DNA from 4 places in the Streptomyces sp. JN8 genome. Region 3 is predicted to be linked to each of the others. Evidence: riboswitches for the same ligand, from Rfam matches in the RefSeq annotation. Region 3 holds a riboswitch; each other region holds the start of a gene.

Region 1 (2,189 bases), 2.3 Mb from region 3:
CCCGGCCGGACCCCGGCCGTCGCGGCACCCACGGGCCGCCCCGCCTCCCCGGAGGCGGGGCGGCCCGTCCCGTGGACCGCCCTGACGCCGGTCGGCCCGCCGGAGGCACACTGCCCTCATGGACTTCACGATCAGGGCGGTACGGCCCGAGGACTACGAGGCGCTGGGTGAGCTCACCGCGGGGACCTATCTGAGCGACGGGCTGCTGAAGTACGGGGCGGAGGACTCGTATCTGCACGTGCTCCGGGACACGGCCCGGCGGGCCCGGGAGAGCGAGGTGCTGCTCGCCGAGGACGCCGACGACCGGCTGCTCGGCGGGGTGACCTTCGCCACCGGCAACACCCCGTGGGCGGACATCGCCGTGGACGGCGAGGCCGAGTTCCGGATGCTCGTGGTCTCCCGGGAGGCCCGCGGCCGGGGCGTCGGGGAGGCCCTCGTACGGGCCTGCATCGAGCGGGCGCAGGCCCTCCCGGGGTGCCGCCGCATCGTGTTGTCCACGGACGCCACGATGGTCTCCGCGCACCGGATCTACGAGCGCCTGGGCTTCGTCCGCACGCCCCACCGGGACTGGGAACCGATCCCCGATCACTCTCTGCGCACCTACGCCCTGGAGTTCTGACTCCCCGGCGCGACACAACATGTGGGGGGTTCCGCAAGCGGAGCCCCCCACATGTATGCTCGTGCTCGCTGTCGACGCAGGGGAATCCGGCGCGAATCCGGAACTGTCCCGCAACGGTGTGCTTCGTACGGATACGACGTGTTCGGACGAGGTGAGTCCGAGGACCTGCCGGCAGCGCACCCGGTCCGATCGTTCCGGGTGCCGATGACTTCCGGGCCTCGCGGAGTGGGCCGGTGGACACAGCGCGTCCGGCGTCCGGACCCCCGCGTGCCCTCCTCCCCCCGCCGCGGCCCCGAGCCGAGCGAGGGAGAGCCCCCACGTGACCATCGCGCCTGCCGATCCGGCTTCCGCCGAGGCTTCCGCGGTCGAGAGCGACGGCCCCGGGACCGTGCTGCTGCGGACCCTGACCGACCTCACCGCCGACCTCCCCGACACCGACCCCGGCAGGGTCGCCGCCGCCGCGCTCCGCGGCCGCAGCGCCGCCGCGGACGAGGCGGAACTGCGCGAGCTGGCCACCGAGGCGGCCGCGGGTCTGATCGCCGAGGACCCGGCGTACTCCCGGCTCGCCGCCCGGCTCCTGACCATCACCATCGCCGACGAGGCCGCGAGCCAGGGCTCGTTCTCCTTCTCGGCCTCCGTCGCCGTCGGCCACCGCGAGGGCCTGATCGCCGACCGCACCGCGGAGTTCGTGGCGCAGCACGCGGACCGGCTCGACTCGACGATCGACGCGGCCGGCGACGACCGCTTCGGCTACTTCGGCCTGCGCACCCTCTACTCGCGCTACCTGCTGCGCCACCCGATCACCCGCAAGGTGATCGAGACCCCCCAGCACTTCATGCTCCGCGTGGCCTGCGGCCTCGCCGAGGACGACAGCGTCCGCGCGCTCGACGAGGTCGCCGCCCTCTACGGCCTGATGAGCCGGCTCGACTACCTGCCGTCCTCCCCCACGCTCTTCAACTCCGGCACCCGCCACCCGCAGATGTCCTCCTGCTACCTCCTGGACTCCCCCCAGGACGAGCTGGACTCCATCTACGACCGCTACCACCAGGTCGCGCGCCTCTCGAAGCACGCCGGCGGCATCGGCCTCTCCTACTCCCGCATCCGGGCCCGCGGTTCGCTGATCCGCGGCACCAACGGGCACTCCAACGGCATCGTCCCGTTCCTGAAGACCCTCGACGCCTCCGTCGCCGCGGTGAACCAGGGCGGCCGCCGCAAGGGCGCCGCCGCCGTCTACCTGGAGACCTGGCACGCGGACATCGAGGAGTTCCTGGAGCTCCGCGACAACACCGGCGAGGACCAGCGCCGCACGCACAACCTCAACCTCGCGCACTGGATCCCGGACGAGTTCATGCGCCGGGTCAACGCCGACGGCGAGTGGTCGCTGTTCTCCCCGGCGGACGTGCCCGAGCTGGTCGACCTGTGGGGCGAGGAGTTCGACGCCGCCTACCGCAAGGCCGAGGCCGCCGGCCTGGCCCGCAAGACGATGCCGGCCCGCGACCTGTACGGCCGGATGATGCGGACCCTGGCCCAGACCGGCAACGGCTGGATGACCTTCAAGGACGCCTCGAAC
Region 2 (2,189 bases), 6.6 Mb from region 3:
GAAGCCGAGGAACGCCTTCTCGGCGGGATGGCGGCGGCGCCAGCGACTGCTGTGCGCCGCCGCGTCGATCGGCAGCATCCGCGGTTACGCGCCCGGTCCGCGGCCGGATCCTCCACCGGCGGCCGGCCCTCCGCCGGTACCGCTCTCGGCCGCCGTCGTGGCGGCCCGGGAGGCTCCGGCGGCTCCGGGTGCGCCGGCCCCGGGCAGGTCGGCCGCACCGGCCCCGGCCCCGTCGGCCCCGTCGGCCACGTCGGTTCCGGACCCCTCCGCGACGACTCGCGCCGCCCCCTGCCGACGGCCGCGGCGCAGGCCGAAGTAGTACGCCAGGACGCCGGCGCCGAGGGCGGCCTGCAGGGCGAACAGCGCGGACTCGATCTCCCCGGACGGGGGTTCGTACAGCGGGCTGAACCACGGTTCGTAGTCCGGCCGCAGCTCCGTGATCGCGGTCTCGGCCTCCGCGTCCGCCCCGACGAAGGGCTCCTCCTTGTGGTCGCCGAGCCCCAGGGCGAGCGGCAGCACCGCGAGCGCGGCGACGACGAGCAGCAGCAGGGTGTTGATCTTCGCGTTCCGGCTCATCGCGCGGCCGCCTCCTCGCGTCGCTCCGACGTGCGCCCGGCGAGGACGCCGAGCCGGACCAGGTCGCCCTTGCTGGACTGGGTGAGCAGGCGCATCACCAGCACGGTGAGCAGGCCCTCGCTCACGGCGAGCGGGATCTGCGTCACGGCGAAGATCCCGCCGAACTTGGCGAGCGCGCCGGGGATGCCGCTGCCCGGGTCCGGGAAGGCGAGCGCCAGCTGGACGCTGGTCACACAGTAGGTCGACAGGTCGGCGACGAACGCGCCGAAGAACACGGCGACCATCAGCGGCGCGCCGAACCGGCGCAGCAGCACGTAGGCGCCGTAGCCCGCCCACGGCCCGACGATCGCCATCGAGAAGACGTTCGCGCCGAGCGTGGTCAGGCCGCCGTGGGCGAGCAGCAGGGCCTGGAACAGCAGGGTGATGGTCCCCAGGACCGCCATGATCGGCGGCCTGAACAGGATCGCTCCCAGACCCGTACCGGTCGGATGGGAGCAGCTGCCGGTCACCGAGGGCAACTTGAGTGCCGACAGGACGAACGTGAAGGCGCCGGCGGCGCCGAGCAGCAGCGTGGACTCCGGGTTGGACCGCACCTCGCGGGTCAGCGCGCGGACCCCGTGGACGACGAACGGCGCGGACGCGACGCCCCAGGCGGCCGCGTGCACAGGGGGTAGGTACCCCTCGGCTATATGCATGGTTGGGAGACCCTCTCCAGCACCTCGTGGATGGACAACGCACCCTGGCCGGTCTCCTGGCTGACGGTCATTCCGTCCGACTCCGCCTTCCCACACCACGACGGTCTCCCGACGTGGTCCAGTGGCTTCCCCGAGGGCGTTCCCCGCGGGGGTGGAGCCGGACCTCCCGATCACAGTGGCGAGGGCCGCACCGGTACTGCACCGGTTTCCCGTACACCAAGGCCCTGCGACATTAGTGCGTTGACCTGCTGGATCACAACACGGCCGGTACCGGGCGCGGCCCCGCGCTCACTCCCCGCAGTCGGCCCGGGCGGCACCGGACGACCGCGGGGGCGCTCCCTCCGTCAGTCCTTGCGGTACGCGTACGCCTCCGCAGCGGCGGCCGCCACGGCGTCCAGGTCCCCGCCGGCGCCGGCGGTGACGTAGGCGGCGACCGCCCCCTCGACGAACGGCGCGTCCACGAGCCGGGCGCCCTCGGGCAGTTCGTCGCCCTCGGCGAGGAGGGCCTTCACGGTCAGCACCGCACTCCCCAGATCGACGAGGAGCGCCACCCCCGCGCCGCGGTCGGCGGCCTTCGCCGCCTCGGAGATCAGCTCGGAACTCGTCCCGAGACCGCCGTCGGGGGTCCCGCCGGCCGGCACGATCGGGGCGAGGTCGCCGCCCCCGGCGAGCCCGCGGGCCAGCTCGGCGACGGAGGCCGCGACGGCCGCGCTGTGCGACACGAGCACGATGCCGACCGGGCGGCCGCGGCCCGTGCCGCCGGTCCCGCTCACGTCACGCACACCGTCGGTACGACTCACGCCACCCACACCGTCCGTCCCGCTCCCGCCGCTCGTCCCTCCGGTGCTGTTCCCGCCGCTCATGCCTCCGGTTCCGCTCCCGCCGCTCATGCCGTCCCCTCGGCGGCAGGCCGCTCCT
Region 3 (2,189 bases):
CTGCGGCGCCCCACCGAGGACTCCCTGATGCGGTCCCTCGGCAAGCCCTTCAACCTGCCCGGAGTGGAGGCGATGATCGCCGGCTTCTACCGCGAGGCGCGCATCGCCTCCCCCGTCACGGCCACCGACCGCACGCTGCGCAGGGGCGACACCGTCACGGCCCTGGTGCCCCGGCTGGCGGGGGCGGACGGGCGTCAGCTCACGGTCCGCTGGTACCTGGACGGGCGCGAGGTGAAGCCCCTCGCGGGGCGCACCCGGGTCCGGGTGTCCGACCTGTCCCTGAGGCTGCTCGACCTCCGGAAGCACACCCTGTCCCTCACCGCCGAGGACCGCAGCCCCTCGGTCCGGGACCGCGGCATCGCCCGGACGATGAGGTCCACGGTCAGCTGGACGATCCGGTTCTGACGGAGGACCGGCCGCGCCCGTCCGCCCGCCGACGGTGTCCCGCCGTCGACGGGGGGCCCTCGCCGCCGTCTCCGCACCGGCGCGACTCGGCCACCCGTCTCATTTCAGCGTCCGTATGGTGGACGCGGGCTCGCCCCCGGGTGATCCGGCACCCTAGTCTGGCCGGGCAGCTGGTTCGCCCCGTCCGCCAGGCGGGATGCGTCGTAAGAGGGAACCCGGTGGGAATCCGGGACTGCCCCGCAGCGGTGAGCGGGAACGACCGCCGTCATACGCACTGGGACCGGACAACGGTCCTGGGAAGCGACGGCCAGTAGGTGTCCTCCGGTCAGGCCGGAGAGCGTGCCCGCGAGTCCGAAGACCTGCCCGTTGCCCGCACGCGGACGATTCCGCGCGCGGACATTCCGGTGACCTCGTGGGCGGGTCGGCGTACACAGCGAGCGGCACGCACGGTCTTCTCCCGTGACGTGGTCCGCGCGTCCTGTCGTTCCCTTCGCGCCCGCGTCCCGTCGCCCGGGATGTCTCTGGACACATCTCGCGAAGGAGAGTTCCGTGACAGCGAAGCCCGCAGCCGCGGCCGCACGGGCCACCGTGTACGGCTACCCCCGCCAGGGTGGGAACCGCGAACTGAAGAAGGCCGTCGAGGGCTACTGGAAGGGCCGGGTCACCGCCGACGCCCTCCGGACCACCGCCGCCGACCTGCGCCGTTCGAACTGGCGGCAGCTGGCCGAGGCCGGCATCGACGAGGTGCCGACCGGTGACTTCTCGTACTACGACCACGTCCTGGACACCAGTGTCATGGTCGGCGCCGTCCCCGCGCGCCACCGCGCCGCCGTCGAGGCGGACGCGCTCGACGGCTACTTCGCCATGGCCCGCGGCACGCAGGACGTCGCGCCGCTGGAGATGACCAAGTGGTTCGACACCAACTACCACTACCTGGTCCCCGAGCTCGGCCCCGGCACCGTCTTCAGCGCCGACTCGGCGAAGCAGGTCGCCGAGCTGAAGGAGGCCGTCGCCCTCGGCCTGACCGCCCGCCCGGTCCTCGTCGGACCCGTCACCTACCTGCTGCTCGCCAAGCCCGCACCCGGGGTGGCCGAGGACTTCGACCCGCTCACCCTCCTCGACCGGCTGCTGCCCGTCTACGCGGAGGTCCTCGCCGACCTGCGCGCGGCGGGCGCCGAGTGGGTCCAGCTGGACGAGCCCGCCCTCGTCCAGGACCGCACCCCGGCCGAACTGAACGCCGCCGCCCGCGCCTACCGCGATCTCGGCGCGCTCACCGACCGGCCCAGGCTGCTCGTCGCCTCCTACTTCGACCGCCTCGGCGACGCCCTCAAGGTGCTCGCGGCGGCACCGGTGGACGGGATCGCCCTCGACTTCACCGAGCGCGCCGCCGGCAACCTCGACGACCTCGCGGGCGTCGGCGGACTGCCCGGAAAGCGGCTGGTCGCGGGCGTCGTGAACGGCCGCAACATCTGGATCAACGACTACCAGAAGTCCCTGGCCACCCTCGCGACCCTGCTCGGTCTCGCCGACCGGGTCGACGTTGCCGCGTCCTGCTCGCTCCTGCACGTCCCGCTGGACGCGGACGTCGAGCGCGACATCGACCCGCAGGTCCGGCGCTGGCTCGCCTTCGCCCGGCAGAAGACCACCGAGGTCGTCACGCTCGCCGAGGGCCTGGCGAAGGGCACCGACGCGATCACCGCCGAACTGGCCGCCAACCGCGCCGACCTGGCCTCCCGCGCCGACTCCGCCCTCACCCGCGACCCGGCCGTACGCGCCCGCACCGC
Region 4 (2,189 bases), 5.6 Mb from region 3:
GGGTCGTCGTCTCCGCCGGTGTCGCCATCGCCCTCGGCACGTACCTCGGCGGCTGGCGCATCATCCGCACCATGGGCAAGGGCCTCACCGACCTCCAGCCGCAGCAGGGCTTCGCCGCCCAGACCAGCGCCGCGACGGTCATCCTCGCCTCCTCGCACCTCGGCTTCTCCCTCTCCACCACCCAGTCCTGCTCGGGTGCCGTGATGGGCGCCGGTCTGGGCCGCAAGGGCGGCGTCGTCCGCTGGTCGACCGCCACCCGGATGTTCGTCGCCTGGGGCCTGACCCTGCCCGCCGCCGCCCTGGTCGGCGCCGGTGCCGAGTTCCTCACCAAGCAGGGCCCCTGGGGCATCGCCGCCGTCGCCGTCCTCCTGGTCGTCGGCTCGGCCGTCATCTGGTCGCTCTCCCGCCGCAAGCCGGTCGACCACAACAACGTCACCGACGACGACCTCGACGGCGAGCCCGCGGGCGTCGTGACCACCGCCATGGCCGCCGTCACCCCGCCGCCGCCCGCCGGCTCCGTCGCCGCCGTCGCGGACGAGGAGCTCCGGACGACCATCCCCGCGCCGGCCCCCACCGACCCGACCGCTCCCCCGGCCCCCGCCGCCGCGGTCTAAGGAACGAACGACATGAAGATCGACTGGGCAGCTCTCGGCTCCGTCTTCGGAGTCAGCCTCGTGGCGACCGTCGCGCTCGTGGGCCTCTTCACCCTCGGCATCGTCGGCCTCACCAAGCAGGAGGAGGCCGCCGCCCGCGGAGGCTCCGCGGCTCTGGCCCGTACCGCCGCGTACGCCTGCTTCGCGCTGTGCGCGGCGGCCGTCGCGTACGGCATCTACCTGATCGTCGTCTGACGGTCCGCACCCGGCCGGCGGGGCGGTCCGCACCTTCGGGTGCGGGCCGCCCCGCCGTCGTGTCTGTGGTGCTCCGCACAGTGACCCGGTGCAGGTCAAGGGTGAGTTGACGGCTGTTCTCGGGGCGTGGTGGACTGCCGGGGCCATTACGGCGGCAGTAGAGGAAGTCCGGTGCGAATCCGGCGCGGTCCCGCCACTGTGACCGGATCCGAGGGTCCGGGAGTCAGGAACTCTCGCCGCCGGTCACGTCGATCCAGGGCGCGGACCCTGAGTGAGGACATGCGCCATGCCCGGCCGCAGCAGAACCGGCCTCACCTCCCCCGGCGTCTTCGCGTACGGCGCGGCCGCCGGTCTCGCCGTCGACCTGCTCGTCGGCGACCCCCGCCGCGGGCATCCCGTCGCCGCGTTCGGCCGGGCGGCCGCCGCGGTCGAGGACCGCCTCCACCACGACCACCGCGGCTGGGGCGCCCTGCACACCGCCGTCTGCGCCGGATCCACCGTCGCCCTCGGGGCGCTCGCCGCCCGGGCCGTACGGAACCGGCCGGCCGCCGCCGTCGCCCTGACCGCCGCCTCCGTGTGGGCGGTCGTCGGCGGTACGACCCTGGGGCGGGAGGCCCGGGCCATCGGCGGGGCGCTCGCCGCCGGAGACCTGGAGGTGGCCCGGGAGCGGCTGCCCCACCTCTGCGGTCGCGACCCGCAGTCCCTGGACGGACCCGCGATGGCCCGCGCCGTCGTGGAGTCGGTCGCCGAGAACACCTCCGACGCCGTGGTCGGCGCGCTCTTCTGGGGCGCGGTCGCGGGCGTCCCGGGCCTCGTCGGCTTCCGCGCCGTGAACACCCTCGACGCCATGGTCGGCCACAGGTCGCCCCGGCACCGCCGCTTCGGCTGGGCCTCGGCCCGCCTCGACGACGTGGCCGGCTGGCCCGGGGCCCGGCTGACGGCCGCCCTGGCGACCGTCGCCGGCGGGAACCCGCGCGGGGCGCTGCGCGCCTGGCGGGCCGACGCCGCGCGGCATCCCAGCCCCAACGCGGGCCCCGTCGAGGCCTCGTTCGCGGGCGCCCTCGGCGTACGCCTCGGCGGCACCCTGGCGTACGGCGGCCGGGTCGAGCACCGGCCGGTGCTCAACGGCGGGGGCAGGGACGTCGAGGTGGCCGACATCGACCGGGCCGTGCGCCTGTCGCGGCGGGTCACCGCACTCACCCTGGCCGCCTGTGTCGGCGGCCGCCTGATATCCGGCGCCCTGGGCGCGCCGGCCCGGAAGCGGAGGAACGCATGAGGGGCGGGGGTCTGCTCGTCGCCGGGACCACGTCCGACGCGGGCAAGAGCGTCGTGACGGCCGGC

The links. Region 3 has a riboswitch for cobalamin ahead of metE (5-methyltetrahydropteroyltriglutamate--homocysteine S-methyltransferase). Riboswitches for the same ligand answer to the same signal wherever they lie in the genome.
Region 1: linked by a shared signal. The riboswitch ahead of ACY0MR_RS12960 (ribonucleoside-diphosphate reductase subunit alpha) and the one ahead of metE (5-methyltetrahydropteroyltriglutamate--homocysteine S-methyltransferase) in region 3 are both predicted to bind cobalamin.
Region 2: linked by a shared signal. The riboswitch ahead of ACY0MR_RS32350 (energy-coupling factor ABC transporter permease) and the one ahead of metE (5-methyltetrahydropteroyltriglutamate--homocysteine S-methyltransferase) in region 3 are both predicted to bind cobalamin.
Region 4: linked by a shared signal. The riboswitch ahead of ACY0MR_RS27770 (cobalamin biosynthesis protein) and the one ahead of metE (5-methyltetrahydropteroyltriglutamate--homocysteine S-methyltransferase) in region 3 are both predicted to bind cobalamin.

The regions. Positions count from the first base shown of each region.
Region 1 is NZ_CM147852.1:3,035,648-3,037,836, forward strand. It holds gene ACY0MR_RS12955 (GNAT family N-acetyltransferase) at 119-619, shown strand; cobalamin riboswitch at 675-806, shown strand; gene ACY0MR_RS12960 (ribonucleoside-diphosphate reductase subunit alpha) at 939-2,189, shown strand, end outside.
Region 2 is NZ_CM147852.1:7,320,684-7,322,872, forward strand. It holds gene cbiQ (cobalt ECF transporter T component CbiQ) at 1-78, opposite strand, end outside; gene ACY0MR_RS32345 (energy-coupling factor ABC transporter substrate-binding protein) at 85-576, opposite strand; gene ACY0MR_RS32350 (energy-coupling factor ABC transporter permease) at 573-1,271, opposite strand; cobalamin riboswitch at 1,301-1,507, opposite strand; gene ACY0MR_RS32355 (PTS-dependent dihydroxyacetone kinase phosphotransferase subunit DhaM) at 1,616-2,071, opposite strand; gene dhaL (dihydroxyacetone kinase subunit DhaL) at 2,158-2,189, opposite strand, start outside.
Region 3 is NZ_CM147852.1:720,822-723,010, forward strand. It holds gene ACY0MR_RS03200 (M64 family metallopeptidase) at 1-405, shown strand, start outside; cobalamin riboswitch at 560-786, shown strand; gene metE (5-methyltetrahydropteroyltriglutamate--homocysteine S-methyltransferase) at 955-2,189, shown strand, end outside.
Region 4 is NZ_CM147852.1:6,309,072-6,311,260, reverse strand. It holds gene ACY0MR_RS27780 (anion permease) at 1-614, shown strand, start outside; gene ACY0MR_RS27775 (hypothetical protein) at 627-848, shown strand; cobalamin riboswitch at 962-1,103, shown strand; gene ACY0MR_RS27770 (cobalamin biosynthesis protein) at 1,135-2,124, shown strand; gene ACY0MR_RS27765 (cobyric acid synthase) at 2,121-2,189, shown strand, end outside.